Regions from separate parts of the Arthrobacter sp. E44 genome, predicted to be linked through region 3. Evidence: riboswitches for the same ligand, from Rfam matches in the RefSeq annotation. Region 3 holds a riboswitch; each other region holds the start of a gene.
What was found. A riboswitch is a leader RNA that binds a small molecule or an ion and turns the genes downstream of it on or off. The one in region 3 is predicted to bind S-adenosylmethionine.
Positions count from the first base shown of each region.

Region 1 (9,750 bases), on a different contig from region 3:
TGGGCGCAGACCCCCTGTCCGATCTCGCGGTGGTCCACGGTTCCCGGCCCAAGGTCCGGCCCGCCGTGTTTGGCGCGGCGGAGACCCTGCGTGTGGGGCAGCTTGTGGTGGCGGTGGGGAACCCCCTGGGTCTGGCAGGTTCCGTGACCGCAGGGGTGGTCAGCGGCCTGGGCCGTGCCATACCTGTCTGGTCAGGCGGTAACAGGCGTGTCATCGAGGACGTCATCCAGACGGACGCGGCCCTGAACCCCGGAAACTCCGGCGGTGCGCTCGCGGACACCCATGCCAGGATCGTGGGCATCAACACCGCGGTGGCGGGCGCCGGCCTGGGACTGGCCATCCCCATCAACGCCACCACCCGCAGGATCATTTCCGCGCTGCTGGCGGACGGACGGGTGCGCCGCGCCTACCTTGGCCTGGTCAGCACTCCCATCCAGCTCACACCCAGTGCGGTGATCCGGACCGGGCTGCGCGAAGGACTTCGTGTCGTGGAGGTGCTGCCCGGTTCGCCCGCGGACAAGGCGGGCCTGTCCGCAGGGGACATCATCATCACGGCGGGTGGCCGCGCCGTGAACAACGCCGAGAGCCTGCAGCGGCTCCTGTTTGCGGACGCCATCGGCCAGCCGCTCGACGTGGCAGTGCTGCGCGACGGCGCCGAACTGCACCTCACCGCTGTTCCGGAGGAAATGACGGGAAACGGCACGGCTTAAGGTTCGACGGCGGTCAGGCACCCTGGGCAGGCAACGCCCGGTGACCTACGGACGAACCGGGGGCGCTTCCACGTCCGCGATGCCCACGAAACGGGTCCCCACGCCGTCGTACTCGCTGCGGACGTGGCCGGCGCGGACAGGCGGAACCTCCGCTGGGGCGTGGTGTCCGCACACCACGTACGTAAAGTCGGGCCACCACTTCTTGGGCCGCGCCGCTTCCTCATAGCCACAGACGGCGCATTCCAAGTGCACCCAGACGGGCCGCTTTCCCGTCCGGTTGGCGCGCGACTGCACCAGCCAGGGCGGGGGATTGTCCAGGATGGCACGGAGCTCGGCCTCCGTCATCCACTTGGGCAGGCCATGGCGCTGTGCCATTTCAAGGGGAACATCAAGGGTTATTGCCGCGTCGCGTCTGCTGATCATCACCTTCAACCATACGGGAGGCGGCCAAATCGCCTGGCCGGGCCGGGCCGGGCTGGAGCCTGGCTCAGGAATTCAGCCGACCAGGGCGATGCCCGCGGCCGCGGCAGCAAAGCCCAACGCAAGGTTGACCGCCACGTTCAGCACCGCCGAGCCGAACCGTGCTTCGCTGAGCAGGCGGATGGTGGCCGTGGTCCAGGAACTGAAAGTGGTGAGCCCTCCGGCCAGGCCGGTGGCCAGACCCAGCTGCCATTCGGTGCCCAGTCCCAGCCCGATGGTCAGGCCGTGGGAGAGCCCGATGACGAAGCACCCCACCACATTGACCACCAGGGTGGCCCAGGGCCAGTGCAGGGCTCCGCGGCCGTCCGTGCGGACGCTTCGGATGCTGCTGTGGTGCGCAAACCAGCTGTCCACCCCGAACCGCAGGAGGGCGCCGGCCACGCCAAATACCCCCACCAGGGCCGCAGCGATCATGGCCGGCCATCCCGGCTGCGCGAGAGGAACCTGCCGGTCCGCCACCCGGCGCCGGCGGCCGCCAGGCCGAGGACCAGGGACAGGCCCAGATAGGTGATCCATACGGGGTGGGCGGAGGCGCGCGCCAGCTGGTCCGAGGCGTAGATGACTGCCGAGAAGGTGGTGAAGGAGCCCAGCAGGCCGGGTCCCACCGCTGCCCGCAGCCAGAATGCCGTGTGCGGGCGGGCCATCCAGACTGTGGTCAGGGCCGCCAGGACGAAACTGCCGCTGATGTTGATGGCCAGCGTGGCCCAGGGGAGGGAGCCGGGTGCGTCCGGGAATGCCAGCCCCAGCCCGTACCGCAGTTCGCTGCCGATCAGCCCGCCGGCGGCCACGGCCAGCCACGCCGAGCCGGTGGGCATCGCCACGTCAGGATCCGCCCAGGACGCAGCCCGGGTGCGGGGTGTCGCTGGAGACCCACAGCGCTGAGGCGATTTCATCGGCCAGGTCGTAGTCCCGGGGCGTGCCCGAACTGCCGATCCGCACCACCATGGGGCCGCCAAACGGGCGCCGTCCCACCACCTCCACCTCGGCATCGAGGTCGATGTCCTGGGCGGCGAGGTACCGCAGCAGCTCTGGGTTGTCATCGCTGATCCGGGTGATCCGGCCGCTGTGGCCTTCGTCCAGTTCGGCGAGCAGGTGGGCGCGCGGCATCAGTACCTGGCCGTCGGCGGTGGGGATGGGGTCGCCGTGCGGGTCCCGCTTAGGGTCCCCGAGCTTCGCCGCGACGCGTTCAATGAACGTGTCCGAGACCGCGTGCTCCAGCTGTTCAGCTTCATCGTGGACCTCGTCCCAGCTGTAGCCAAGGCGCTGGACAAGGTAGGTCTCGATCAGCCGGTGGCGGCGGACCATGGCCAGGGCCAGCCGCAGGCCGGCCTCGGTGAGGGTGACGGCGCTGTACGGCTTGTGGTCCACAAGGCCCTGGTCCTTGAGCTTGCGGACCATCTCCGAAACCGAGGAATTGGCTACGCCCAGCCGCTGTGCCAGCTGCGAGGACGTGATGGGCTTGTCCTGCCATTCCGTGAACGAATAGATGACCTTGACGTAGTCCTCGATCGAGGAGGAGGGCGCGCTGGTCTTCACAGGTTCAAGCCTACCGGTTGGGCCGCGGCGGCAGAGTCCGCTGCACTGGTCATGCCTTGACCGCGCGCCAGGCGAGCGTGAGGTAGGGAAGGTCGATCTGCTGGTCCGGGGCGTAGGCAAGGTGCTCGTGCAGGTACCAGTCCAGGTTGGCCAGGACCTTGGCCCTCGTTGCCTCGTTGGCGCGCAGGTAGTAGCTGCGTGACTTGGTGAGCTCCATCAGGTCCGTGGTCGTCACAGTGTCCTGCCAGTGGCTGACGTGTCCCTCGAGACCTTGGAATTCAGGCCCCATGACGGGTTTGTGGCCAGGCCGGTACACGTCACCTGCGTGCATGATCCGGGAAAGGCGGTGTACCCAGGGCACGGAGGTGTCCAGCTGGTTCCACACCAGGCCAAGGGTTCCATGCGGGCGCAGCACCCGGGCGAGTTCGGTACTTGCGGCCAGCGGGTCGCACCAGTGCCACGCCTGGGCAACGGTTACGACGTCGAAGCTGGCGCTGGGAAGGCCGGTCACCTCGGCGGTGCCCGCCACGGCTGCAACGCCCGGGCAGTGGGTCTTCAGCTGGGCGAGCATGTCCGCGGAGGGGTCGACTGCGGTGACGTCCAGGCCCAGGTCCAGCAGCAAGGAGGTGAACTTTCCGGTACCCGCGCCAACGTCCAGTGCCTCATGGGCGCTGGTGGGCACCAGCCAGCGGACCGAGTCTTCCGGATATCTGGGGCGGACGCGGTGGTAGTGCCCGCCGCCGTCCTGGAAGCTCTGGCCAAGCTCCCGGCGCCGCCCGTGATCGAGCCTGGGGCCACCCCGAACCACGCGTGGCCTCCTTCGTGTGCTGCCGATGTGGACGTCTCTCGAATGTACCGCACGGACGGTCACCGGCTGGTGCCCCAAGGGGCGCCCTCTTTGCTGCAGCTGCTCAGTCGTCGATGCAGGGGGCCGCGCCGGCCGTTCCCGGCGTGTTGGGCGCCCAGTGCGGGTAGGTGCGGAAGTCGTTGGCGGGGACCCAGCGCCCGGCGTCCACCACGTAGTCCCAGCCCAGCCCGTTGCTGCGCAGCGCACGGATACCGGCGAGGAGGCGTTCGGCATCCTCCAGCCGTGAGCCGACGCCAAAACTTGCGCGGAGCGAACCGGACGGCAGGCCAAGGCGCTTCAGCAGGGGATGGGCGCAGAAGCGTCCATCGCGCAGGCCCACGCCGTGCTCGGCGGCGAGGTAGGCGGCCACCAGCCCCGCGTCGTAGCCCTCCACGGAGAAGTTGACCACGCCGATGGTGTCCGATTCCGGGTTGCTGTCCTTGAAGATCTGGTGCACGGTAACGCCGTCGATGTCCTGCAGGCCCTCCACCAGGAAGGAGCGGATAGCGGCTTCGTGGGCGTGCCACCGGTCCTGGTCGAGCTCAGCAATGACCTGGGTGGCGCGGGCCAGCGTGGCGGCTCCGAGGACGTTCGGCGAGCCCCCCTCATGGCGGGCCGGGCCGTTGGCCCAGCTGACGCCGTCGAGCCTTGCTTCCTTGACTGCGCCGCCGCCGGCAAGGTGCGGGACGCCCGCGTCCAGCCAGTCAGGCCGTCCCACCAGGACGCCGGCGCCGAACGGTGCGTAAAGCTTGTGGCCGGAAAACGCGAGGTAGTCGATGTCATCCGTGCTGATGTCCACCCGGCGGTGCGGTGCCAGCTGGGCCGCATCCACCACGATCCGTGCGCCGTGCTGGTGGGCCAGCGCGGCCAGGGCGCGGACGGGAAGGATCTCGCCGGTGACGTTTGAAGCGCCAGTGACGGCCAGCAGGCTGACCCCGCCCTGCTCCAGCTCCGCGCGGACGGCGTCGAGGGTGCCGGTGATCGTCTCCGCGGCCACGATGCTGCGGTGGGGCACGCCCTGCCACGGCAGCAGGTTCGCGTGGTGTTCGATGTCCAGGTAGAGGACATCGCCGTCAGGGCGGCCATCGGTGACTGGGAGGCAACCTGCCAGGAGGTTCAGCGAGTCCGTGGTGTTGCGGGTGAAAATGACCGAGTCGTCCGGGCGGCCGCCGACGAAATCGCGGACGATGGTGCGCGCGTTCTCGTAGACAGACGTGCTGATCTGGGAGGCGTATCCTGCCCCCCGGTGGACGCTGGCGTAGTAGGGCAGGATTTCGTTCAGGTAGGCGGACACCACGGAGAGTGCCGGGGCGGAGGCGCCGTAATCCAGGTTTGCGTACCGCACGTGGCCGCCGGTGATCAGCGGCGCCTGGATCTCGGCTCCGGTGACTGCCACGAGGGGCCGGCCGGCAACGGCATGCCGTTCAGCAACTGCCGCTTCGGTGCTGACGGGCTGGGGGGAGACGGTGGCAGTTGTCACAGAGACCTCACTTGAATACAGGACTCCGGCATAGTGGAATCCGCGCTTGCCGCATCCGCTCCGGACCGGCCTGGTCGTCACCCGGGGCACCCCACCGCGAATGGAGGGTTGCCGGCCAGCAAACCGGGGTTTAGCGCTGGCACTCGTGACCTGGATAAAGCGTAGGACATGCGGCTGGCAGGACTGAACCAGCAGCGATTGTTAAGCGGTTTGTTACGCGAATTCGAATAAACGGCGGCGGACACCCCCGCATGGAGGTGTCCGCCGCTGCTTTATTCGTTTTTTCGGGGAAAAGCCAACCGTTACAGCAAATCGTCCAAATAAGGGTTCAGGCGGTGCAATACCTCTGAGTGCAGGATCGAGTTGGTGGCCAGCGCGTTCCCGCCGAAGGGGCCGTCCTCGCCTTCCAGCGACGTGAAGCGGCCGCCGGCCTCCACGACGATCGGCACCAGGGCGGCCATGTCGTAGAGGTTCAGTTCCGGTTCGCAGGCGATGTCAACGGACCCCTCCGCCACCATGCAGTACGACCAGAAATCCCCAAAGGCGCGGGTCCGCCACACGTCCTCAGTGAGGCCCAGGAACTCGTCAAGGTTTCCCCGTTCCTTCCAGCCCGTGAGGCTGGAGTAGGAGAGGGAGGCGTCCGAGAGTGTCGAGACGTTGGAGACGCGGAGCCGGGTGGCAGCTGCCAGGGACCTGCCCATGTATGCGCCCATACCCTTTGCCGCCCACCAGCGCTTGCCCAGGGCCGGGGCGCTGACCACGCCCACCACCGGTTCGCCCTCGTCGACGAGGGCGATCAGGGTAGCCCAGACCGGAACGCCGCGGACGAAGTTCTTGGTCCCGTCAATGGGGTCGATGATCCAGCGCCGCGACCCGTGTCCCGTGCTGCCGAACTCCTCGCCCAGGACCGCGTCCCGGGGGCGGGAACGCGAGAGCTGGCCGCGGATGGCTTCTTCGGCGGCCTTGTCCGCATCGGTGACCGGCGTCAGGTCCGGCTTGGTCTCGACGTGGAGGTCCAGGGCCTTGAAGCGGCTCATGGTCTGGTCATCCACGGAGTCGGCCAGGACATGTGCCAGGCGCAGGTCATCGTTGTAGCTCGAAGCGGGTTGGATCATGGTTCCAAACTACAGTCTGCGCACGCTTCTGCCGGGGAGAACGCGTCAGTTGACGCTGCCGAGCTCCTTGGTTTCCTGTGCTTCCAACCTTGGATCCGTGCCGAGCAGCCGCCGCAGCGACGCCAACCGGGCGGGACCGGTGGGACCTGCGTGTCCGCCCGCCACCCAGTCGTCGAGGCCGCAGTTCACTGCAATTGCCGTGTGCTTGCAGCCCCGTTCGCAGTTCTCGATGCCGGGGGAGAGGTCCGGGAAGGAGCGCAGGATCCGGTCAGGGTCCACGTGGGCGAGGCCGAAGGACCGGATGCCCGGAGTATCGATGATCCAGCTGCCGGCCGGAGCGTCCGCGAGGCGCAGCGCCAGGGCAGAGGACGACGTGTGCCGGCCCCTTCCCGTTACGGCATTCACTCCGCCGGTGGCCCGCTCGGCCCCAGTCAGCGCGTTCACCATGGTGGACTTGCCCACGCCTGAGTGCCCGAGCATGACGGTGACCTTGCCGCCCAGGTGGGCGCGGAGGGCTGCCACCGCGGTGCTGTCCAGCCGGGCCGAGAGGCCGTCGTCGGAGCGCGCGTCGATCCCGGAGGCCTGGGCGTCAGCGGTCCGGCTGATGATCACCGGGAAATCCAGGTGGGTGTAGTTGGACAGCAGTTCCACTGGATCCTTGACGTCGGCCTTGGTGACCAGCAGGATCGGCTCGATACCGGCGTCGTACGCAGCCACCAAGGCACGGTCGATGAATCCGGTCCGCGGCTCCGGATTGGCGGCCGCCACCACGATCACCAGCTGGTCCGCGTTGGCCACCACGGCACGTTCGATTGGATCCGTGTCGTCGGCGCTGCGCCGCAGGAGCGTTTTGCGGTCCTGGATCTTCACCAGCCGCGCCAGCGTGTCCGGTGCCCCGGAGACGTCCCCCACGAGCGAGACGAAGTCGCCGGCAACCACCGGCGAGCGGCGAAGTTCGCGGGCGCGTGCCGCAATGACCACGCGTTCGTTGTTCGAGTCCTCACCCACGACTGCGGTGTACCGCCCCCGGTCCACCGTGATGATCCGTCCGGTGACCGCATCGTCGTGGCTGGGACGGTCCTTGGTGCGGGGCCTGGAGCCCTTCTTGTTGGGCCTGATACGGACGTCGGACTCGTCCCAGGAGTCAGTGCGCCGTGCCACCGCTGGGCTCCTCCGGTCCGGATGCCGCAGCGGCGTCCTGGGCCAGCATGCCTGCCCACAGCTGGGGGAAATCGGGCATGGTTTTGGCGGTGGTGGCGATGTCCTCCACCTGTACGCCCTCCACTGCCAGGCCCAGGATGGCGCCGGCAGTGGCCATTCGATGGTCCGCGTAGCTGCGGACGACGCCGGCGTGCAGCGCGGCGGGCCGGATCAGCAGGCCGTCGCTGGTTTCCTCTGCGTCCCCGCCGAGCCGGTTGATTTCCGCCACCAATGCAGCGAGCCTGTCCGTCTCGTGTCCGCGCAGGTGGGCGATCCCGGTGAGCCGGGATGGGCGCGTGGCCAGCGCGCACAGGGCTGCGACGGTGGGGGCAAGCTCGCTGGTGTCCGCGAAGTCGCCGCCCTTGATCTCCGGGCCGCCGGTGACAGTCAGGACGCCGTCGGACAGGGTGACGTGTGCGCCCATTTTCACGAGAATCTCGCGCCACAGGTCTCCCACCTGCTGGGTATCCGCCGGCCAGTTGGGAATCCGAACTGTTCCCTTCGAGGCCAGGGCGGCCGCCAGGAACGGTCCGGCGTTGGAAAGGTCCTGTTCGATCCGCTGGTCGAAGGCACGGATTGGCCCGGGTGCCACCACCCAGTGGTTGGGAACGGAGTCGTCCACGGACACGCCGGCGCCGCGCAGGACAGCCACGGTCATGTTGATGTGGTCCAGGCTCGGCACCGGCTTTCCCACGTGCTCCAGGTGCAGGCCCTCGTCGAACCTCGCCCCCACCAGGAGGAGGGCGGAGACGAACTGGGACGACGCGCTGGCGTCGATCACCAGATGGCCGCCCCGCACCGCGCCCTTGCCTTCCACCACGAACGGGAGCGACGACGCCGCGGAGCCGTCTTCGGAGGCAACGGCCACACCGAGGGCCTTAATCGCCTCGATGATGGTTCCCATGGGGCGCTTCCGGGCGTGCGGGTCGCCGTCGAAGACGCTGGTTCCGTTGCGGAGCGCCGCCAGCGGTGGAACGAACCGCATGACCGTGCCCGCCAGCCCGCAGTCGATTCTGGTCAGGGACGCCTCAGCCGCTGCCGGCAGCGGAACCACTTCCAGGTCAGGGCCAAAGTCGCCGTCCCCCGGCACTTCCGTGATAGTGGCGCCCAACTGCCGGAGCGCATCGACCATCAGTGCCGAATCCCTGGAGTGCAGGGGTGTGCGCAGCCGGGACGGGCCGTCCGCCAAGGCGGCCAGGACCAAGTACCTGTTGGTCAGGGACTTTGATCCCGGAACCGTCACGGTGGCATCGACGGGCCGGGACGCAAAGGGTGCGGCCCAGTGCTCGACAGGTGTTCCGGACCCGTCCCGGGTGGCAGCTGTTGCGGTCATTCGTGCTTATGCTCCCGTGGCGTGTACGGCGCGGCGTACGGCTTTGTCCGCCTTGTTCAGCTTCTTGGTGGTGGTCCGGCGCGCGTCGGCAGCAAGGTGCGAGGCATTCCTGCGGGCATCGGCGGCCAGGTGTTCGGCACGCCAGGCCAGGCCCGGCTTGCCCGCTGTGTCCACCGAGGCCAGCAGCGCGCCGCCGCTCAGCGAGAGGTTCTTGAGCAGCTGGTTCCGGCGGTTTTCCCGCCCTTCCTTGCTGCTGATATCCGCACTACGCCACTCAACAAAGGTGTTAAGCAGCGAAATCACGGTCAGGAGGCCGGCTGAAAGCCTGGAGAACTTGCCAAGGCCGAACAGGACGCCCGCTCCCACCTGGGTTCCGCCGATGACGCGCGCCAGCGTCTTCTCGCTCGCCTGGAAGGGGAGCGAAGCCGCCGCCTTACGCAGGAGCGGCGAGAGCTGCTGGGCGGTGTCGTCGGAGTTCTTGAGCTTATCCAGTCCGGCAAGAACGAAACTGGAGGCAAGCATGGGCCGGGCGAGCGTGCGGACAAAGGACATGAATTTCCTCCTGGATGGACGAGCCGCGGCAAGCGGCGGAGTCGGTCCTAGTCTTGCACTTTTGGGGAATATTTGCCCGCTGAGGGCGGTTATCGATGTCGGGTCCGTGACAGGGACCCAGGCGATCATTCACCCGATACAGAGCGGAGTTGGGCCTTGGGGAAGGTGTTGGACGAAACCAGACCGGCGGGGCCGGTGGCATTGGATACTCTTGCCGCGGAGCCGCTGGAGTACGGCATGCCCCGGGCGGGAAGCCGGACAGTAGACTTGAAGGCAATGAGCACCTTGGATCCGGCCGCCGCGGCCATGTATGAGGCCACCCCCGCCGAAGTGAACGGCAAGGCGGGAGCCGCGCCTCTCCCGTCCGGTCAGGATGGTCCTGGTTCCCGGGCCGCCGACACCGACGCAAATGACAGTACCGAACTGGATGTCTCCGCGGAGACCATGGAGCAGCGCCGCCTTCGCTTCGAGCGGGACGCCATGCAGTACGTGGACCA
Region 1 is NZ_JBHDJA010000001.1:286,686-296,435, forward strand. It holds gene ACETK3_RS01250 (S1C family serine protease) at 1-710, shown strand, start outside; gene ACETK3_RS01255 (hypothetical protein) at 756-1,133, opposite strand; gene ACETK3_RS01260 (CrcB family protein) at 1,206-1,604, opposite strand; gene ACETK3_RS01265 (CrcB family protein) at 1,601-2,005, opposite strand; gene ACETK3_RS01270 (metal-dependent transcriptional regulator) at 2,013-2,726, opposite strand; gene ACETK3_RS01275 (class I SAM-dependent methyltransferase) at 2,776-3,534, opposite strand; gene ACETK3_RS01280 (aminotransferase class V-fold PLP-dependent enzyme) at 3,638-5,053, opposite strand; SAM riboswitch class IV at 5,091-5,204, opposite strand; gene hisN (histidinol-phosphatase) at 5,356-6,168, opposite strand; gene ACETK3_RS01290 (ribosome small subunit-dependent GTPase A) at 6,214-7,329, opposite strand; gene aroA (3-phosphoshikimate 1-carboxyvinyltransferase) at 7,313-8,701, opposite strand; gene ACETK3_RS01300 (DoxX family protein) at 8,708-9,253, opposite strand; gene ACETK3_RS01305 (sigma-70 family RNA polymerase sigma factor) at 9,491-9,750, shown strand, end outside.
Region 1: another riboswitch for S-adenosylmethionine. It lies ahead of ACETK3_RS01280 (aminotransferase class V-fold PLP-dependent enzyme); the one in region 3 lies ahead of ACETK3_RS05245 (homoserine O-acetyltransferase).

Region 2 (9,750 bases), on a different contig from region 3:
CAGGATGCCAACACCTGGGCCGAATTGGCCTCGTTCCTGTCCGAGCTGCTTGATGCCGGAACGGCGGTGGTTTCGGTGACCCATGATGCCGAATTCACTGAGGCGCTGGGCGGCGAGGAGCTGCGGATGTTGGCTGCGGAAACGGTGGCGCCATGAGGCAGCAACTCACCCTCAGCGGCAACCGGGCCGTGCTCACCCGCGCCAACCCGCTCAGCAAATTCGCGGCGGTCCTGCTCATCACCGCCGTCCTTGCCCTGTCCATCGACTGGGTCTCGGCATCCGTGGCGTTGGTCTTCGAGCTTCTGCTCTTTCCCCTGGCCGGGCTCACCCTGTCCCTGCTGTGGCAGCGGGGCTGGCCGCTGATCCTCGCGGCCGCCATAGGCGGTTGGAGCACGTCCATCCTGGCGCCGGACAGCGGCAGGATCCTGCTCGACGCCGGCATCTGGACCATGAGCGAAGGTTCCCTTCAGCTGGGGATCGGCTTCCTCCTGCGCGGCTTTGCCATCGCCCTTCCGGCGGTGCTCCTGATGAGCTGCACTGATCCCACGGACCTTGCCGATGCGCTGGCGCAGAAAGCGCGCCTGCCGCACCGGTTTGTCCTGGGAACCCTCGCCGCAATGCGGCTGGTGGGGCTCATGGCCGAGGAGTGGCAGACCATCGGCATGGCACGGCGTGCCCGCGGCGTGGGTTCACGCGGCAGCCTGGGCCAGCGGGTGAAGGCTACGCTGGGGCAAAGCTTCGGGCTCCTGGTGCAGGCCATTCGGCGCGCGTCGAGGCTGGCCGTCACCATGGAAGCGCGGGGCTTTGGCGGTGCCACGCGAACCTGGGCGCGGGAATCAACCTTCAGCCTGCTGGATCTCGGAGTGGTGGCCGGCGGCGTCGTGGTGGCCGGGCTTGCGCTTTTTGCGGCTGTTACCGCCGGTACCTGGAACATGGTGTGGTTGGGAAGCTAAGTCCCGGGCTTAGGTGCTATGTAGGCTTCCCTATCGCACTTGATGGGTACAGCCTTTCCGTATCCCCCCAATGGGCCCTTGGGTAGGTGCTCGGCAGGCTGGATAACTCATTTATGATATATTCGGCGTATGACGCAAGAGACCGCTGAACACGTTGCCGCCATGCTGAGGGACGCCCGGAGCGAGAAGGGGTGGACCCAGGGCCAGTTGGCTGCCGAACTCGGCACCAGCCAGAGCGCCGTGGCCCGGATGGAACAGGGCAAGCAGAACCTGAGCCTAAAAATGATCCAGCGCCTGGAAAACATCTTCGACCGCAGCATCGTCAACGTGGGCAAGCCGCAGATGACCCACCTGCGGGTAGAGGGCGGCCGCACCCTGTCCGGCGCCGTGGACGTGAACAGCAGCAAGAACGCCGGCGTCGCCCTTCTGTGCGCCAGCCTGATCAACCGCGGCACCACCGTGCTCCGCCGGCTGGCCCGCATCGAGGAAGTTAACCGCATTGTCGAGGTGCTCACCAGCATCGGCGTGGAATGCACCTGGCTTAACGACACGGACCTGCGCCTCCGCCGTCCTGCCGTCCTGGACCTCGAAGCGATGGACGTGGACGCGGCACGCAGGACCCGCAGCGTCATCATGCTGCTCGGCCCCATGCTGGATGAATCGCGGGAGTACCGGCTGCCCTACGCCGGCGGCTGCGACCTTGGCACCCGCACGGTGGAGCCCCACATGCAGGCACTGCGCGAGTTCGGCCTCTCGGTGGAAGCCACGGCCGGTTTCTACACCGTCCAGGCACCTCCTGCCGACACCCGCGACCGTTCCTTCGTCCTCACCGAGCGCGGCGACACCGTCACCGAGAATGCGATCATGGCGGCGGCGCACCGGCCGGGAACAACCGTGATCCGCAATGCCAGCCCCAACTACATGGTCCAGGACCTCTGCTTCTACCTGCAGATGCTGGGCGTCACCATTGAGGGCGTGGGCACCACCACCCTGAAGATCACCGGCCAGCCCGAGATCGACGCCGAGATCGAATACTTCCCCTCCGAAGACCCCATCGAAGCCATGAGCCTCATCACGGCCGGCATCGTCACCAACTCCGAGGTCACGGTGCGCCGCGTTCCCATCGAGTTCATGGAAATCGAGCTGGCCACCCTGGGCCAAATGGGCCAGAAGCTTGAGATTTCGGGCGAGTACATGGCCCGCAACGGCCGAACCCGCCTGGTGGACGTCACCACCAAACCCTCCGAGCTGCGCGCCCCCGAGGACAAGATCCACCCCATGCCCTTCCCCGGGCTGAACATCGACAACCTGCCGTTCTTCGCCGTCATCGCCGCGAACGCCCATGGCCAGACCATGATCCACGACTGGGTCTACGAAAACCGGGCAATCTACCTCACCGAGCTGAACCGGCTCGGCGCCCAGGTACAGCTCCTGGACCCGCACCGGATCTACGTCAACGGGCCCACCAAGTGGCGTGCCGCCGAGGTTGGCTGCCCGCCAGCACTCCGCCCGGCGGCCTGCCTGCTGCTGGCGATGCTGGCAGCACGCGGCGTCTCCGAACTGCGGAACATCTACGTGATCGAGCGCGGATACGAAGACCTGGCGGAGCGTTTGAACACCATCGGTGCCAAGGTGGAGTACTTCCAGGACTAGGCATTCACGGTTCGTCATGAACCGCGTGTGACAGTTCCAATATCCCTGCGCTGCCGCAAAATGTTCGTATGCGTACGTTCGGCGTAGAGGAAGAACTCCTGATCGTTGATCCGGAGTCCGGGGAACCGCTTGCGCTGGCTGACGCCCTCCTTGCCGGCCACCGCGTTGCGGCGGACGATCTTCCCGTGGAACCGGACACGCATCACGCCGGGAACCACGGGGATTACGACGACGAGATGGGCCTGAGTGCCGAGCTGAAGCTTGAGCAGATCGAGACCCAGACCCGGCCATGCGTGGATTACGGCAGCCTCCTGGAACAGATCCGCGCCGGCCGTGCCCTGGCGGACCAGGCGGCCCGGAAACACGGTGCCAGGGTGGCGGCCCTTGCCACCTCGCCGGTGGCATCCCCCAGCCATACCACCCCGGATCCGCGCTACGCCAGGATGCTGGAACGCTTCGGCCTCACTGCACAGGAGCAGCTGACCTGCGGCTTCCACGTCCACACCTACATCGAATCGCCGGAGGAAGGCGTGGCGGTCCTGGACCGCACCCGGGACAAGCTGGCGGTCCTGACGGCGCTGAGCGCCAATTCACCCTTCTGGAACGGGGTGCCCACCGGGTTTGAAAGCTACCGGACCCAGGCCTGGAACCGGTGGCCGACGGCTGGGCCGGCAGGTATCTACGGCACCTACCCCGCCTACCGGAGGGTGGTGACGCGGCTGCTGGATACCGGGGTCATGTTGGACGAGGGGATGCTGTACTTTGATGCCCGCCTGTCCCGCAACCACCCCACCGTTGAGGTGAGGGTGGCGGATGTATGCCTGCGGGCCGAGGACGCAGCCCTTATTGCCGTGCTGGTCCGGGCGCTGGTGGAATCTGCCAGCAGGGAGTGGCGGGATGACGTTGATCCCACACCCGTTCCCACAGTTCTTTTGCGAATGGCCTCCTGGCAGGCCAGCAGCGAGGGGCTCAGCGGCGAGCTCCTGGATTTTGGCAACTTCCGTCCGGCCCCCGCCGCGGATGTGGCCCGTGCGCTGGTGGATTACCTGGCCCCTGTCCTGCAGGAGCAAGGCGAGCTGGCTTTGGCCCGGCAGGGTGTGGAGGAGATCATCGCCCGCGGAACAGGGGCCGCCGAACAACGCCGCGCCCGGGACAAAGCCCTTGCCGGTCCGCCGCCTGAGGATATGGGTTTTGGCGCCGTGGTGCGCCAGGCCGTGCAGGTGACCATGCGCGGAGCGCTGGATCTCGGAGACGTGGAGGACACGCCGGAGCTGCTGCGGGTCCGCCAGGCCTGACCCGCCGCGGCGCGCAGTTTCCTCTTCGACGCGGTGCTTCCTTCCCGCGGCCCACATTCGGGCCGCGCCAGGGAATATGCGCCGCGGGAACACCGCAGCGCGTCGAAAAATTAGATCTGCTTGAGCGCCTGCTCCAGGTCGCGGATGAGGTCGTCCGCATCCTCCAGTCCCACGGAGAGGCGGACCACGCCGTCGCTCAGGCCAATGGCCGCTCGTCCTTCCGGGCCCATGGCGCGGTGCGTGGTGGTGGCGGGATGCGTGATCAGCGACTTGGAATCGCCCAGGTTGTTGGAGATGTCGATTATCCGCAGCCCGTCCAGCAGGGCGAAGGCGGCTTCCTTGCCGGAGCGTCCGCCTGACGGGGCAAGCTCCAGGGTCAGGACGGTGCCGCCTGCGCTCATCTGCTTCGCCGCCAGCCCGTACTGCGGGTGCGATTTCAGCAGCGGATACTTCACCCAGCTCACGGCGGGCTGCTCCTCCAGCCACTCGGCAAGCCGGAGGGCCGTGGCGGAGGAGTGGTTGACGCGCAGCCCCATGGTTTCCAGGCCCTTGGTCAGGACCCAGGCGTTGAACGGGGACAGGGCGGGGCCGGTGTGGCGCATCAGCTGCTTTACGGGGCCGTCAATGAACTCCTTGGTGCCCAGGATGGCACCGCCCATCACCCGGCCCTGCCCATCGATGTGCTTGGTGCCGGAGTAGACGATGACGTCCGCGCCCAGGTCACCGCAGCGCTGCAGCAGGGGAGTGGCAAAGACGTTGTCCGCCACCACGGTGGCCCCGGCGGCGTGCGCCAGGTCGCTGACCGCGGCGATGTCCACGATTTCCTGCATGGGATTGGATGGGGATTCGAAGAAGACAGCCGTGGTGGGCTTGGAGAGCGCTTCGCGCCACTGGTCCAGGTCCGGGCCGTCCACGAACACGGTCTCCACGCCCCACCGGGGCAGGATCTCGTTCAGGACCACGAAGCAGGAACCGAACAGCGAGCGGGCGGCCACTACACGGTCGCCGGCTGCCAGCAGGGCGCCCAGGGCGGTGAACACCGCGGACATGCCCGACGCCGTCGCGAAGCACGCTTCGGTGCCTTCGAGCAGCCGGAGCCGTTCCTGGAACGTGGCCACGGACGGGTTGCCGTAGCGGGAGTAGACAAAGCGCTCGTCTTCGCCGGTGAAGGCGCGTTCAGCAGCGGCTGCGGATTCGTAGACGAAGCCGGAGTTGAGGAAGATGGCCTCCGACGTTTCCTGGAAGTTGCTGCGGTCCAGCCCGCCGCGGACGGCCTGGGTGTCGGGGTTCCAGCCGGGGGCGTCGTGGTTGAAGCTCACTTAGTTCTTTCCGAGGTTGGTGGGCAGGCCGCGGTTTTTCCAGCCATTGACGGTCCGTTCGCCGAAGCGGTCGGGATCGCCCTCGAAGCCCTCGAGGACGCTGTAGGCGGTGAAACCCGCCTGGGTGGCGGCGGTGGCAGCGGCGACGGAGCGCTTGCCGGAGCGGCACAGGAACACCAGTTCCGTGCCCGGGTCCTCCGGCGCCTGGTCCGTCAGATCCTTGATGAAGTCGGGGTTGGGGATGCCGCCGGGGAAGGTCCACTGGATGAAGAGTGGGTCGTTGTCCGTGGCCTTGGTGTCCGGGATGCCGATGTGGGCCCATTCGCCCTCGGTACGGACGTCCACCAGGACGGCGCCCTGCTCCAGCTTGGCCCAGGCTTCCTGCGGCGTCAGGTCTCCGGCGTAGCTCATGCGTGGCCCTCGCCGTCAAACTCGCCGTCGAACTCGCCCTCAAGCTCGTCAACGGCCGTTGCAACGGCGGCGTCTGCCGAGGCGATCGCGGCCGGAAGGACGATGGCCTGCGCCACGATGACGGTGGTGCCGTTAAAGGTTGCTGCCGGGCTGCCGTGCAGCACGTAACCGTCCGCGAGTGCAGCGGAGATCCGCTCGCAGAACTCACGGTTGTCCGCGCCGGTAATCAGGCGGTAGGACAGTCTTTCCTCAGGGGCGGGTGCGTCGGACACGACGGATCTCCTTCTTTCACGCTTGCAGCTCGAATCGGTCGATATGCCGAGTATTCACCTGAGGCACCCCGCCGCGAAAGGGAGGGTTGCCGACCGGCCAGTCAGGGCTTCACACCGGTACTCATTACTCCCCAAAAACGTAACACCTGCGCTCCCAAGCCGCACCGCCGCCGTCGTCATGTTCCGTAATTCACCGGACGGCCAGGCGACACGCAAGGGCCGGCCGCCGGATAAAGTTCTTACCGGGGGCACCACCCCGTCGCCTAAGCAACGGGCAGCAGAGCAAAGAGTACCGGGGGGTCCTTGTCAGCATGCGGGCAATCACATCGCATCACCGCGCCACCAGCCACGTAAACCGTCCGCGCTCTGTGGCTGCCTTTCTAGCGGCCATCGTCATCGCCTTCCTGGCCGTGCTGGCGCCGGCAGGTCCGGCGCAGGCTGCACCGGACAGCGGCAAGCCGTGGCTGGGTGCGGTGCTCGAGTGGGGCGAGGATACCGCTGCAGGCTTCAGTGACCGGCTGGGCGCCACCCCTGCTGTCTTCGGCCACGACATCACCCTTCCGTTCCGTGATTCCGAACGGAACGACATCGACGGCTTCCTGCAGCAGGCCGCAGCCAAAGGTGCCCACGCCCTGCTCACGGTCAAGCCCTCGGTGCCGCTGGACCAGCTCGGCACTGCCGAAGCCGAAGCCTTCGCGCAGCAGGTGCACACCCTCACATCCGGGTTCAAGGGGCAGCTGCTGATCCGGTTCGCCCCTGACATGAACACAAGCTGGGTGGGTTGGGGCCAGCAGCCCGCCGAGTACCGCCAGGCTTTCCAGGAGGTGTCCAAGGCATTCAAGAAGTACGACGGCGGCCGGGCCACCATGGTGTGGGCGCCTTACCTGGGCAAGGACTACCCCTTTGACCGGAGCCGGAATGCGCCGCAGCCAGGAAGCGAGGGGTTCGCGCTCCTGGACACCAACGGGGACGGCACCTGGAACGGAAGCGACAACGCCTACGCACCGTACTACCCGGGCGACGACGCCGTGGACTGGGTGGGCCTGGCCGCCTACCACGACGACACCGCAGGCGGGGCCGCCGTCAACACCTTGCCGCGGGCCGGCGAGCTTGAGGAGATGCTGACAGCCTCCGGAAGCGAAAACTTCTACGCCACCTACTCCGAGGGGCGCAGGAAGCCTTTCCTCCTGCAGACCGCGGCGTTCTACAGCCCTTCAACCGGCGGCGCGCCCGAAGCCGGCATCAAAACCGGCTGGTGGGACCAGGTGGTGGGAACTGCCACCTCTCCGGAGTTCGCACGCACGGCCGCCGTCGTATGGGACGAACGCACCAGCACCAGGGACACCGGCGTGGCGAGCATCAGCTGGCTGCTCACTGGAAACCCGGACATTGCCAAGGCCGCGGGGGACAGGCTGAAGGCCTCCCCGATGGTGACCGGCCCTGTCACCGATCAGGCACCCACCGGCACTTATGTCCGCGCCAACACCCTGTCCGGGCCTGCTGCCTGGACTGTTGCCGCCGCCATGGTCATCCTCCTGGTGGCCCTGTGGCAGGTTCCGCGCAGGATCAATGCAGCCACAGCCTGGAGCTACCAGGATCCTTCCACCAGGGACTCGCGCGTTGACCTGCTGCGCGGAATGGCCATCGTCTTCGTGGTGGTCAACCACCTGGGCATGGCCTCGCTGTTCCAGTTGCTCACGCAGGAGGCCGTGGGCTTCGTGTCAGGCGCAGAGCTGTTCGTCCTCTTCTCCGGACTGGTGGTGGGCATGGTGTACGGGCCCAAGGCAAAGGAGGACTTCGGCCGGGTTGTGGACCTCACGTCACGCCGCGCAGGCAAGCTCTACCTGACGGCGCTCGCCGTGCTGATCGGGGTCTTCCTGCTGTCCCTGCTCCCGTTCTTCCACGCCGAGGCGCTCACAACCTTCGTGGACCAGGGAACCGGCGGCGCCGGGCACAACGGTGCCGGCCGGACCTACGACCTCTATGCGGGCATGTCGTCCTTGTTCCAGTTCCCCGTGCCGCCCCAGGTGCTTCCGGCCATCGTGCTGCTGCAGTTTGGGCCCTGGCAATTCAACGTCATGGGCCTCTACGTGGTGCTCTTACTGGTCAGCCCGCTCATCCTGGCCGCATTGAACCGCGGAAAGGCCGTCTGGGTGCTGGCCGCGACCCTTGCAGTGTATGCAGTTGGTGCCGTGACCAGGTTCCGGGTCCTGCCGTCGCAGTTCGAGGACTCCTTCCCCCTGCTGGTGTGGCAGGTGCTGTTCGTGCTGGGGCTGGTTGCCGGCTATCACCGCCGTGCCGTCGTTGCCTGGCTGTCGAGGCATACGTGGGTGGTGGTTGCCTGCACCGCGGCGGCGTTCGCGCTGGCCTTCCTGTCCTGGGGGAATCCCTACCTGGCGAACAACTACGACGTCCGCATGGCGCTCATGCCGGACGGCGTATACCGCGCCATGTATGACGCACTCTTCGGCCGCACGTACCTGGCTCCAGGCCGACTGCTTAATGTCATGGTCCTGGTGGTGGCGACCTACGCATTCCTCAGCGCTTACTGGAAGCCGGTGCAGCGGGCGCTGGGCTGGTTCCTGATTCCACTGGGCCGGGCCACGCTGTACGTGTTCATCATGCATGTGCTGCTGATCGCCGTCGTAGCCAATATTCCGGCGTTGCAGCAGCAGAGTATCTTCCTCAACACCGCGGCCTATGCCGTGGTCCTGGGACTGCTGTGGGTGATGGTGCGCACCAGGTTCCTCTTCCGGATCATCCCTACCTAGCCCAGGCGGGGACGCGCTCCTCAACCTTGGCCGCGGCTGCTTCAGGGCATGAAAAATGCCGTGGCACCGGAGTGCCACAGCATGTGTTCATGCGCCCAAGGGGTGCCCCAAGGCGGGCCGGGGAAGCTAGACAAGCCCCGGATAGCTGGTGAGGATGTAGTCGGCCGCAGCTGGACCCTTCATGCGGAGTCCGTTGTGCCCGGGGTTGATCCTGTGCTTCATGGCTGACCAAAAAGTGGATTCGCTGCCGAGCGGCTGCTGATTGATCACGCACCAGCTGGTGTACAGCCCGTAGAGGCGGTCGCGGTTCAGGCTGGAATCGGATACATGATCGGAATAGGTTGCTTCGTGGAGGAACAGATCGAACTGCGAGTTAGCCATGACGGCTCCCTTCGCTAAGTGCTCGGCGCTGCCGTGTGGCTACAACAGCAAACCGCGATCCCCTGCACGGGGGCGATCGGGGTATATAGTCCATCCCCGGCTGAGACTGAGGGGACGAACAGCGCTCTCACCGCTTGTCTACACTGTAGACTTTACCCGTAGACTACAAGTGAGGCAACCGTCTTGAATAACTCCGGGACCACCGCCGGCGGGGCGAGGACCAATCCATGACTTCCACTGCAGCTTCCGGGCCTCGCTCGCCCAAAACCCGGCTGAGCCGGGACGTTGTGCTAACCAAGGCCCTGGAACTCGTTGACGCCGAAGGCCTGGAGGCCCTGACCATGCGCCGGCTGGGGCAAGAGCTCGGCAGGGACCCCATGAGTCTTTACCGGTACGCGGAAAACCGGGCAGCCCTGCTGGACGGAGTCTCGGAACTGGTGCTCAACCAGCTCAGAATCCATCCCGAGGACCCGGACTGGAAGGCCCAGCTGCGGAGAATCGCCCACAACCTGCGGACGCTGGCGCTTCAGCATCCCAACGTAGTGCCCCTGCTGGTAACGCGGCCCCTGTCCACGCCGCTGGGACTACGGCCCCTGGGTACGCTGCGGCCGCTCGAGCAGATCCTGTCCCTGCTGGTGGCCGCGGGGTTCCAGCCGGCGGATGCGCTGCACGTCTACCGCGCCTACTACGGCTTT
Region 2 is NZ_JBHDJA010000007.1:66,034-75,783, forward strand. It holds gene ACETK3_RS08230 (ABC transporter ATP-binding protein) at 1-156, shown strand, start outside; gene ACETK3_RS08235 (energy-coupling factor transporter transmembrane protein EcfT) at 153-953, shown strand; gene ACETK3_RS08240 (UDP-N-acetylglucosamine 1-carboxyvinyltransferase) at 1,083-2,606, shown strand; gene ACETK3_RS08245 (glutamate--cysteine ligase) at 2,675-3,901, shown strand; gene ACETK3_RS08250 (O-succinylhomoserine sulfhydrylase) at 4,012-5,220, opposite strand; gene ACETK3_RS08255 (rhodanese-like domain-containing protein) at 5,221-5,631, opposite strand; gene ACETK3_RS08260 (DUF1737 domain-containing protein) at 5,628-5,903, opposite strand; SAM riboswitch class IV at 5,917-6,032, opposite strand; gene opgC (OpgC domain-containing protein) at 6,215-8,674, shown strand; gene ACETK3_RS08270 (hypothetical protein) at 8,801-9,055, opposite strand; gene ACETK3_RS08275 (TetR/AcrR family transcriptional regulator C-terminal domain-containing protein) at 9,283-9,750, shown strand, end outside.
Region 2: another riboswitch for S-adenosylmethionine. It lies ahead of ACETK3_RS08260 (DUF1737 domain-containing protein); the one in region 3 lies ahead of ACETK3_RS05245 (homoserine O-acetyltransferase).

Region 3 (9,750 bases):
CTGCAATAACGTCCGAGTAGAGGCCTGTGCCATCACAGGCCAGTGCCCGCACCGGGATCAAAGTCGCGAGTTTTGCCACGCCATAGGTTGAACCGCCGATAGTGCCGGCTACATGGGTGCCATGTCCGTTGCAGTCGCTGGACCCGAGGCCGTCGGACTTCGCCGTCCAACCTGTTGCAACCCGGCCGCCGAAGTCGACGTGGGATGCGAGGATCCCAGTGTCGAGTACATAGACGCTCACGCCTTGCCCGGTGCCGGAGGGCGTGTACGTGCTGGATAGGGGCAGCGATTGTTGATCTATCCGGTCCAGTCCCCATGGCGCCTGCTCCTGGGTTGTGCTGTAGACCGTGACGGGCTGGTCCGGCTCAACGGCGACGGCTTTGCCGGACCGCATCAGGGCTGAGGCTTGCGCCGGGGTGGCTTTTATCGCAGCGCCCTTGATCGCATTATCGAACATACGGCTAACGCCAATACCTTGGCCGCGCAGGGCACTGCTCTCTTGCCTGACGTCCGCTGCCGAGGGGAACCGGACAATGTAATCACCCTTGTCAGCCGCCGCGGCGCTGGCGATGGGAGCAGGGAGAAGCACCGCTCCCAGCATTGAACAGACCAACACAATGTATAGAACAGTGGCACGTGCGGCAGGGCGCAGAATCGGAGGCAACGGAACGTCCGTCCTTTTTTGACTGTGAGAAACGAGGGGGTTTTCCCCGTTCAAATCTATCGGGGACGGGAACCCGATCTTCCGAAGCTCGGGCGATCCTTCGCATTCCCTGTGCGAATCTTCGCAAACCTACGCTGCAGTCCTGGCGGTGTGTTTCCACGTCCAGGCTTTTGTCACGACCCGTCATACTCATGGCGTTGGGCGCCCCCGCTTCCTAGACTTGGCGAAGGTCATGAGTGCCAGCGCCAAGCCCCGGCTCGCTGGCCGGCAACCCTCCATCCGCGGTGGGGTGCCCCGGGTGAGGACCTGGCTGTCCGGCACGAGCCGACAGCAAGCGCGGCCCGCACTGCCCCTGAGCATGCCGGGCCCATGTCAAAGGAGATTTGGATGTCCAACGCTTGGTCCTTCGAAACCCGCCAGATCCACGCCGGCCAGGAAGTGGACAGTGCAACGGGAGCCCGTGCCCTGCCCATCTACCAAACCACGTCCTTTGTTTTCCCAACGGCCGAGAGCGCAGCCAACCGCTTTGCACTCTCCGAACTGGCGCCCATCTACACCCGCATCGGCAACCCGACGCAGGACGCCGTCGAACAGCGGATTGCCAGCCTTGAAGGCGGCCTGGCCGCGCTGCTGCTGAGTTCCGGCCAGGCCGCCGAAACGTTCGCGGTCCTGAACATTGCGGAGGCCGGCGACCACATCGTAGCCAGCCCCAGCCTCTACGGCGGCACCTACAACCTTTTCGCCCACACCCTGAAAAAATTCGGCATCTCCGTCACGTTCGTGGACGACCCCGACAACCTGGACCAGTGGCGCAACGCCGTCCGGCCCAACACCAAGCTTTTCTTCGGTGAAGTGGTCTCCAACCCGCGCCAGGACGTCCTGGACATCGAGGGCATCTCCGAAGTCGCCCACCAGGCCGGCGTGCCCCTCATCGTGGACAACACCCTCTCGACGCCGTACCTGATCCGGCCGCTGGAGTGGGGAGCGGACATCGTGATCCACTCGGCCACCAAGTACCTGGGCGGCCACGGCACAGCCATCGCCGGCGTGATCGTCGATTCCGGCAAGTTCGATTTCAGCAAGGACCCGGAACGGTTCCCCGGCTTCAACACCCCGGATCCCACGTACAACGGATTGGTCTACGCCCGCGACCTGGGAGCCGATGGAGCGCTCGGTGCCAATCTCTCCTACATCCTCAAGGCGCGGGTCCAGCTCCTGCGGGACCTGGGCTCGGCGGTTTCGCCGTTCAACGCCTTCCTGATTTCCCAGGGCCTGGAGACATTGAGCCTGCGGGTGGAGCGCCATGTTGCAAACGCGGCGGAGGTTGCGCGGTGGCTTGAAGCAAGGGACGACGTCGAATCGGTCGCCTACGCCGGGCTGCCGTCCAGCCCCTGGTACGAGCGTGGCCGCAAGTATGGGCCCAAGGGGACGGGCGCCGTCGTCGCCTTCAACCTGGCCGGCGGAGCGGAGGCGGGCAAACGCTTCGTCGACGCTTTGGAATTGCACTCCCATGTGGCCAACATCGGCGACGTGCGCTCCCTGGTCATCCACCCGGCGTCGACCACCCACAGCCAGCTCTCGCCGGAGCAGCAGGTGGTGGCCGGGGTGCACCCGGGACTTGTCAGGCTTTCCGTGGGCCTGGAACACATCGACGACATCCTCGCCGACCTTGAAGCAGGCTTCAGGGCTGCGAAGGACGCCTAGAAGCCTAAAGTACGACGCCGGGGCGCCACTTAGGCGGCAGGGCAGGGCAGGCAGCAAGTCGGGAAGTCACAACCAGTCACACTCTTGGCTTGGACCGGGTGGTGTTTCGTACACTCGATCCAGGTCATGAGTGCCAGCGACAGCCCCGGCTTGCTGGCCGGCAACCCTCCTTCCGCGGTGGGGTGCCCCGGGTGAGGACCTGGCCTGCCGGTCAATTGACGGCGGGCAAGCGCGTAGAAGAGGTCTTGCCATGACGGTTTCCGTCGCCCCAACCACCATCCCCGAACACGGAATCGTCCGCTACGCCTCCATTGGGGAACTGGAGCTCGAGGCCGGGGGATACCTGCCCGACGTTACGCTGGCCTACGAAACCTGGGGCACCCTCAACGCAGACGCCAGCAACGCCATCCTGATCGAGCACGCGCTCACGGGCAGCACTCACGTAACCCGCGGAGACACCGACGAGGAAGGCTGGTGGGAGCAGCTGGCCGGGCCCGGTGCCCCCGTGGACACGGACCGTTTCTTCGTGGTGTCCATCAACATTGTGGGCGGCTGCTACGGCTCCACCGGCCCCTCATCGCCCGCCCCCGACGGATCGCCCTGGGGTTCCCGCTTCCCCCTGGTCACGCTGCGGGACAGCACCGTGGCGGAGGCCCGGCTGGCGGACCAGTTGGGGATCAAGAGCTGGTTCGCGGTTCTTGGCGGCTCCATGGGCGGCGCCCGGGCGCTGGAATGGGCAGTGACCTACCCGGAAAGGGTGCAGCGCTGTGCCGTCATCGCCGTGGGGGCTGCGAGCACGGCAGAACAAATCGCCTTTGCCCAGGCCCAGACCCTGGCCATTCGGCAGGATCCAAACTTCAACGGCGGCGACTACTACGGCGGTCCCTGTCCTGAAGAGGGCCTGGCCCTTGCCCGGCGCATCGCCCACATCACCTACCGGTCCGCCGCCGAACTGGAAGGCCGCTTCGGCCGGGCGGCCCAGGCATCCGAGTCGCCCCTTCAGGGGGAAGTACTGGCAGCCCGTGGCCGCTACCAGGTGGAAAGCTACCTGGACCACCAGGGCAACAAGCTCGTGAAGCGCTTTGACGCCAACAGCTACATCGCCCTGACCGAAGCGTTGATGAGCCACGACGTCTGCCGCGGACGGGGAACCCTGGCCGAAACCCTGGCCGGTGCTACTGCACGCTTCTTCGTGGCCGCCGTCGACTCCGACCGACTCTACTTCCCGTCCCAGTCCCGGGAACTGGCGCAGGCGCTGCCCGGCGAGGTGGACGTCCACGTCATCCAGGCACCCATCGGCCACGACGGGTTCCTCACCGAGATAGGCCAACTGGGGGCGCAGCTGCGGGGCAGCTTCCTGGTCTAGGCACTCCTGGACCAGGCAGTTTTGGTCCACACGTTCCTGGTCAAAGCCTCCGAGGTTCAGCCAGCTCCAAGGAAACCTCCAGCAGTGTGCATTCCTGCAGATGCCTTCTGCACTAATGGTCGTTGAGGTTGCACCGGCAAGCAGACCATACTCATCGAAGCCGGTTTTCGTGGTGTACATCACATCCGGCTGCCATCGACTGTCCCCGTGGTGTCGACGACGACGCCGAAGGAGTTCGCATTGAGTACGGAACGCTCCGCCGCAAGGCGCACCGAGGAAACCGACGTCAAGGCATCAGGCCTGAAGAAAGTGGTGACGGCCTCCATGGCCGGCACCGTCGTGGAGTGGTACGAGTTCTTCCTCTACGCATCCGCAGCCACCCTGGTGTTCGGGAAAGCCTTCTTCCCCAACGCCGGGACAGAACTGGATGGCATCATCGCCGCCTTCCTCACCTACGCCGTCGGTTTCGTGGCCCGTCCCATCGGCGGCATCGTGTTCGGCCACTTCGGCGATAAGTTCGGCCGCAAGCAACTGCTGCAGCTCAGCATCATCCTGGTGGGCGTCTCCACCTTCCTCATGGGCTGCCTGCCCACGTTCGGGCAGATCGGCTACTGGGCTCCCGCGCTGCTGGTCATCCTCCGGTTTGCCCAAGGATTCGCCGTCGGCGGGGAATGGGGCGGCGCCGTCCTCCTCGTGGCGGAACACAGCCCCAGTAAGTCCCGCGGGTTCTGGGCCAGCTGGCCGCAGTCCGCGGTGCCCCTGGGCAACCTCCTCGCCACGGCCGTGCTGTTCATCCTGTCCTCCACCCTGACCCAGGAAGCCTTCCTCGGGTGGGGCTGGCGTGTTGCCTTCTGGCTGTCCGCGGTGATCGTGCTGATCGGCTACTACATCCGGACCAAGGTCAACGACGCCCCCATCTTCCTTGAAGCGCGTAAGGAAGTGGACGCCGGCCACAAGGGCTACGGCGTGGCCGAGGTCTTCCGCCGCTACCCGCGCGGCGTCTTCACCGCCATGGGCCTGCGCTTTGCGGAGAACATCCTGTACTACCTGGTGGTGACGTTCTCCATCACCTACCTGAAGACCGTGGTCCAGGCCGACACCACGCGCATCCTCCTGCTGCTGCTCCTGGCCCACGCCCTGCACTTTGCCGTGGTGCCCATGGTCGGCAAGCTCTCGGACCGGTTCGGCCGCAAGCCCGTCTACATGGCCGGCGCCATTATGGGCGCCACCTGGGGCTTCTTCGCGTTCCCCATGATGGACACGAAGAACGACTTCATTATCCTGGCGGCCATCATGATCGGCCTGGTGTTCCACGCCTTCATGTACGCTGGGCAGCCTGCCATCATGGCGGAGATGTTCCCCACCCGGATGCGTTACTCGGGCGTCTCCCTGGGCTACCAGGTGACGTCGATCGTGGCCGGCTCCCTGGCCCCGATCATCGCCGCCTCGCTTTTGGGCACCTACAAGTCCTCGGTCCCCGTGGCCGTCTACCTGCTCATCGCCTGCGCCATTACCGCCGTCGCGGTCTTCTTCCTGAAGGAAACCCGCGGCGTCTCGCTGCATGACGTGGACGCAGCCGACGCCAAGGGCACCGCCGACCTGCTGGCCGCCAGCAAGAAGTAGGGCCCCATGAAAGCCGCCGTCCTGTACGCCACCGTCCCCGCCACTGGAAACGCCTCTGGTAAAAGCAGCTTCGCCGACGCCCGGCCACTGGTCGTGGAGGAACTCGAGCAGCCGGAGCCCCGCACCGGTGAGCTTGGTGTTGCCATCACCTATTCGAGCCTCTGCCATTCGGACCTCTCGGTGGTGGACGGCTCACGGGTCCGGCCACTCCCCATGGCCCTGGGCCACGAGGCGGTGGGGCGCGTGGTGTCCGTGGGCCAGGGCGTAGGAGACATCTCCGTGGGCGACCACGTGGTGCTGGTGTTCGTGCCCAGCTGTGGCCACTGCCGGGCCTGCCTGGCCGGCCGGCCCGCGCTTTGCCACCGGGCAGCGGAGGTCAACGGCTCAGGAGACCTGCTGCACGGGCCTGCCCTGTTGCGGACGCCGGAAGGGAAGCGCATCAACCATCACCTGGGCGTCTCGGCGTTTGCGGACTACGCAGTGGTTGCGCGGGAATCAGTGGTGGTGATTGACGACGACGTCCCGGACACGGTCGCCGCGATGTTTGGTTGCGCCGTGCTCACCGGAATGGGCGCGGTGTTCAACACCGCCGAGGTCAGTCCCGGCCAGTCCGTGGCAGTTTTCGGCCTGGGGGCGGTGGGGCTCTCCGCGGTCATGGCGGCACGCCTGGCCGGAGCTGCCAGCGTGATTGCCATTGATCCGAACCAGGGCAAACACCAGCTGGCCCGTGACGCCGGTGCCACCGCGGTGGGTACGCCGGACGACGCGGGGCGCCTCATTCAGGAAGCGTCCGGCGACGGAGTGGATGTTGCCGTCGAGGCGGTGGGCTCGGCAGGCGTGATCGCGTCCTGCCTGGAACGGGTGACCCGGGGCGGGGCAGTGGTCTCGGTGGGCCTTCCACACCCGTCCGCCGAGTTGACCGTTCCGGCCCTCCAGTTCGCCGGCGCCGGCAAGCGCCTGCTGGGCTCCTATATGGGTGATGCCGTTCCCGCCCGCGACATCCCGAGGTACCTGGGGTACTGGCGGGAGGGCAAGCTGCCGGTTGAGCTGCTGCACACCGACACGCGGCCACTGAGCGAGATCAACGAGGGGCTTGATGCACTCGCCGCCGGGAAGGTGGTGCGGCGGCTCTTCCAGGCCTGACCCGTCGTTTGCCCCTACGGCTGGGCCAGCCTCAGCCTGCCAGCAGTCCGGCCCGCTCCTTCAGCTCCTCCTTGAGGGCCGCGATCACCGCCTGCACCCGGGCCGACCGAAGCGACTCCGGGCGGGCCACGGCCCAGATAGGGAGCTGGCGTTCGAAATCCGCAGGCAGGACTGGAACGAAATCTTCCCGGTCCGCCACCATGAAGTTGGGCAGCAGCCCGATGCCGGCGCCCTGCCGAACGGCCTCCACCTGTGCGAATACGCTGGTGGCCTGGAAGCTTGTCCGGGGCATCGGCAGCTGCGATGACCAGCGGGGGCCCAGTTCCGCCACCTGGAGCGCAGACTCGACGTACGAGACAAACGCGTGCTGCCCCACGTCGTCGAGCGTTTCCGGGAGGCCGTGCCGCCCTGCATAGTCGGCGCTGGCGTAGAGGCGCAGGTAGTAGTTGCTCAGGAAAATGGTCTGTGCGGTGCTGACGTCGGCCCGGCCCACCACGATCTCCAGGTCTACCCCTGACCGGTTCTGGCTGACTTTCCGGGTGGCGCTGAGCATTTCGATGTTCAGTTGCGGGTTCTGCTGCTGGAGCCGCACCAGCGATGGAGTGACGAACACCGCTCCCACTGCGTCGGTGGTGGCCACGCGGACCAGGCCCGCAAGGGCGCTATTGTCCTGGCTGATCAGGCCCGACAGGGAGCCGAGTGTACTCTCGATCGCCTCCGCCGCGTCCACCGCGGCAGCACCGAGCTGCGTCAGTTCCCAGCCGTGTGGGCTGCGCTCCAGCGTGCGGCCGCCCAGCTGCTTGTCCAGCGCGAGGATCCGGCGCGAAATCGTGGTGTGGGTGGTCCCCAGGCTCTCGGCCACGGCATTGAAACGGCCCAGGCGTGCAACCGTCAAAAGGATAAGCAGGTCGTCGGGGCTCGGCAGCCGTCTGGCGTCCACGTTGGACCTTCCGTTGATGTGCATCAATGCACAGAGTGTCTGTGATTTTTCCCCTTGATTGCACCCTAACACGGTGTGATGGTTGACACAGGCATGCCGGCAGAAGCGCCGGAATGAAAGCAAAGGAGCTTACGCATGGCAGTTATCGGTTGGGTTGGCCTGGGCAACATGGGCGGCCACATGTCGGTGAACCTGGTGAAGGCGGGGCATGACGTCCGCGGCTTTGACCTCAACCCCGCAGCCCTGGATGCGGCTGCAGCGGGCGGCGTCAAGCGGGCCGGCAGCATCGCCGAAGCCGTGGATGGCGCGGACGCCGTGTTCACCATGCTCCCCAAGGGCGAGCACGCCCGCGCGGTGTATCTCGGCGCGGACGGGGTGCTGGCGCACGCGGATACGCGCACGCTGCTCATCGACTCCTCCACCATCGACATCGCCTCTGCCCAGGAACTGCACGACGCCGCTGCTGCCGCCGGTTTCCGGTTCGTGGACGCGCCGGTGTCCGGCGGAATGAGCGGGGCCGAGGCTGGAACCCTGACGTTCATGGTGGGCGGGGAAGAAGGCGCCGTCAAGGACGCTGCCGGCTACATCGGCCCCATGTCCGGCAACATCATCCCCACGGGCGGCCCCACCACGGGGCAGGCAGCCAAGATCTGCAACAACCTGATGCTTTTCATCAACCTTGCCTCCACCGCTGAGGGCGCGGTGCTCGCAGACCGGCTGGGCCTGGACAAGCAGGTCTTTTGGGACATCGCCTCGGTTTCCTCGGGAGACTCATGGGCGCTCCGGACCTGGTACCCCGTGCCCGGTGTGGTTCCCACAGCGGCCTCCAACAACGACTTCGCACCTACCTTCACCACCGAGCTCGCGAACAAGGACATCGGCCTGGCGATCAGCGCCGCCGAAGACACCGGCACACCCCTGGAGATCGGCAAGCACGTCCAGCAGTTGTTCCAGCGGCTCATCGACGCCGGGGACGCGGGCAAGGACTGCTCCATGATCATCAAGCTCGTGGACGGCTCGCTCGAGGCCGCTGACCGGGCGCCGTCCAACTAACCACGCCGTCCAACCAACCACCCGGCAAGCACCGCAGGAAAAGAGACTCTTTTGGAAACCATCCCGCACTACATCAACGGCGCCCGCGTCACCGATGCCGACCGCTTCGGTCCGGTCTTCAACCCCGCCACCGGCCAACAGGAAAAGCAGGTGGCACTTGCCTCCACGGCCCGGACAGAGGAAGCCATCGCGGCAGCCCGCGCCGCGCTGCCTGCATGGCGGGCAACCAGCCTTGCCAAGCGCACCACCATCTTCTTCAAGGTCCGCGAAATCCTGAACCAGCGCAAATCCGAACTCGCCGCGATCCTGACCAGCGAGCACGGCAAGGTCCTCTCCGACGCGGAAGGGGAAATCGCCCGCGGCCTGGAGAACATCGATTTCGCCACCGGCCTGTCGCACATGCTGAAAGGCGAGCGGTCGGAGCAGGTCTCCAGCGGCATCGACGTCCATTCCATCCGCCAGCCGGTGGGGGTCGTGGCCTGCATCACCCCGTTCAACTTTCCGGCCATGGTGCCGCTGTGGATGATCGGCAGCGCCCTGGCCTGCGGCAACACCGTCCTGCTGAAGCCGAGCGAAAAGGACCCGTCGGCTGCAGTCTTCATCGCCGAAGCGTTCGCCGAAGCAGGGTTGCCGGCCGGCGTCCTGAACGTGGTCCAGGGGGACAAGGAAGCCGTGGACGTCCTGCTGGAGCACCCTGACGTTAAGGCCGTGAGTTTCGTCGGGTCCACCCCGGTGGCCCAGTCCATCTACAAGCGGGCAGCTGAGCACGGCAAGCGGGTGCAGGCCCTGGGCGGTGCAAAGAACCACATGGTGGTGCTTCCCGACGCCGACCTGGACATGGCTGCCGATGCAGCGGTTTCCGCCGCGTACGGTTCCGCCGGCGAGCGCTGCATGGCTGTCAGCGTCCTGGTGGCCGTGGGGAACATCGCTGACGACCTGGTGAAGGCGATCTCAAGCCGCATGGCGGACCTCAAGATTGGTGACGGCACCGATCCGGCCTCGCAGATGGGTCCCTTGATCACCGCGGAGCACCGGGAGCGCGTGGCCTCGTACGTTGCGGGAGCGGAAGGTGAAGGCGCAACCGTGGTGGTGGATGGGCGCTCGCAGCAGTTCGACTCCGGCGGGTTCTTCATCGGCGTCAGCCTGGTGGACCACGTCAAGCCCGGCATGAGGGTGTACGACGACGAAATCTTCGGCCCCGTCCTGTCCGTGGTCCGCGTGGATACCTACAACGACGCAGTCCGGCTGGTCAACGAG
Region 3 is NZ_JBHDJA010000004.1:42,008-51,757, forward strand. It holds partial or broken gene ACETK3_RS05235 (S8 family peptidase) at 1-589, opposite strand, end outside; SAM riboswitch class IV at 893-1,007, shown strand; gene ACETK3_RS05240 (bifunctional o-acetylhomoserine/o-acetylserine sulfhydrylase) at 1,052-2,368, shown strand; SAM riboswitch class IV at 2,491-2,606, shown strand; gene ACETK3_RS05245 (homoserine O-acetyltransferase) at 2,619-3,734, shown strand; gene ACETK3_RS05250 (MFS transporter) at 3,975-5,357, shown strand; gene ACETK3_RS05255 (zinc-dependent alcohol dehydrogenase family protein) at 5,364-6,500, shown strand; gene ACETK3_RS05260 (LysR family transcriptional regulator) at 6,532-7,464, opposite strand; gene mmsB (3-hydroxyisobutyrate dehydrogenase) at 7,576-8,493, shown strand; gene ACETK3_RS05270 (CoA-acylating methylmalonate-semialdehyde dehydrogenase) at 8,545-9,750, shown strand, end outside.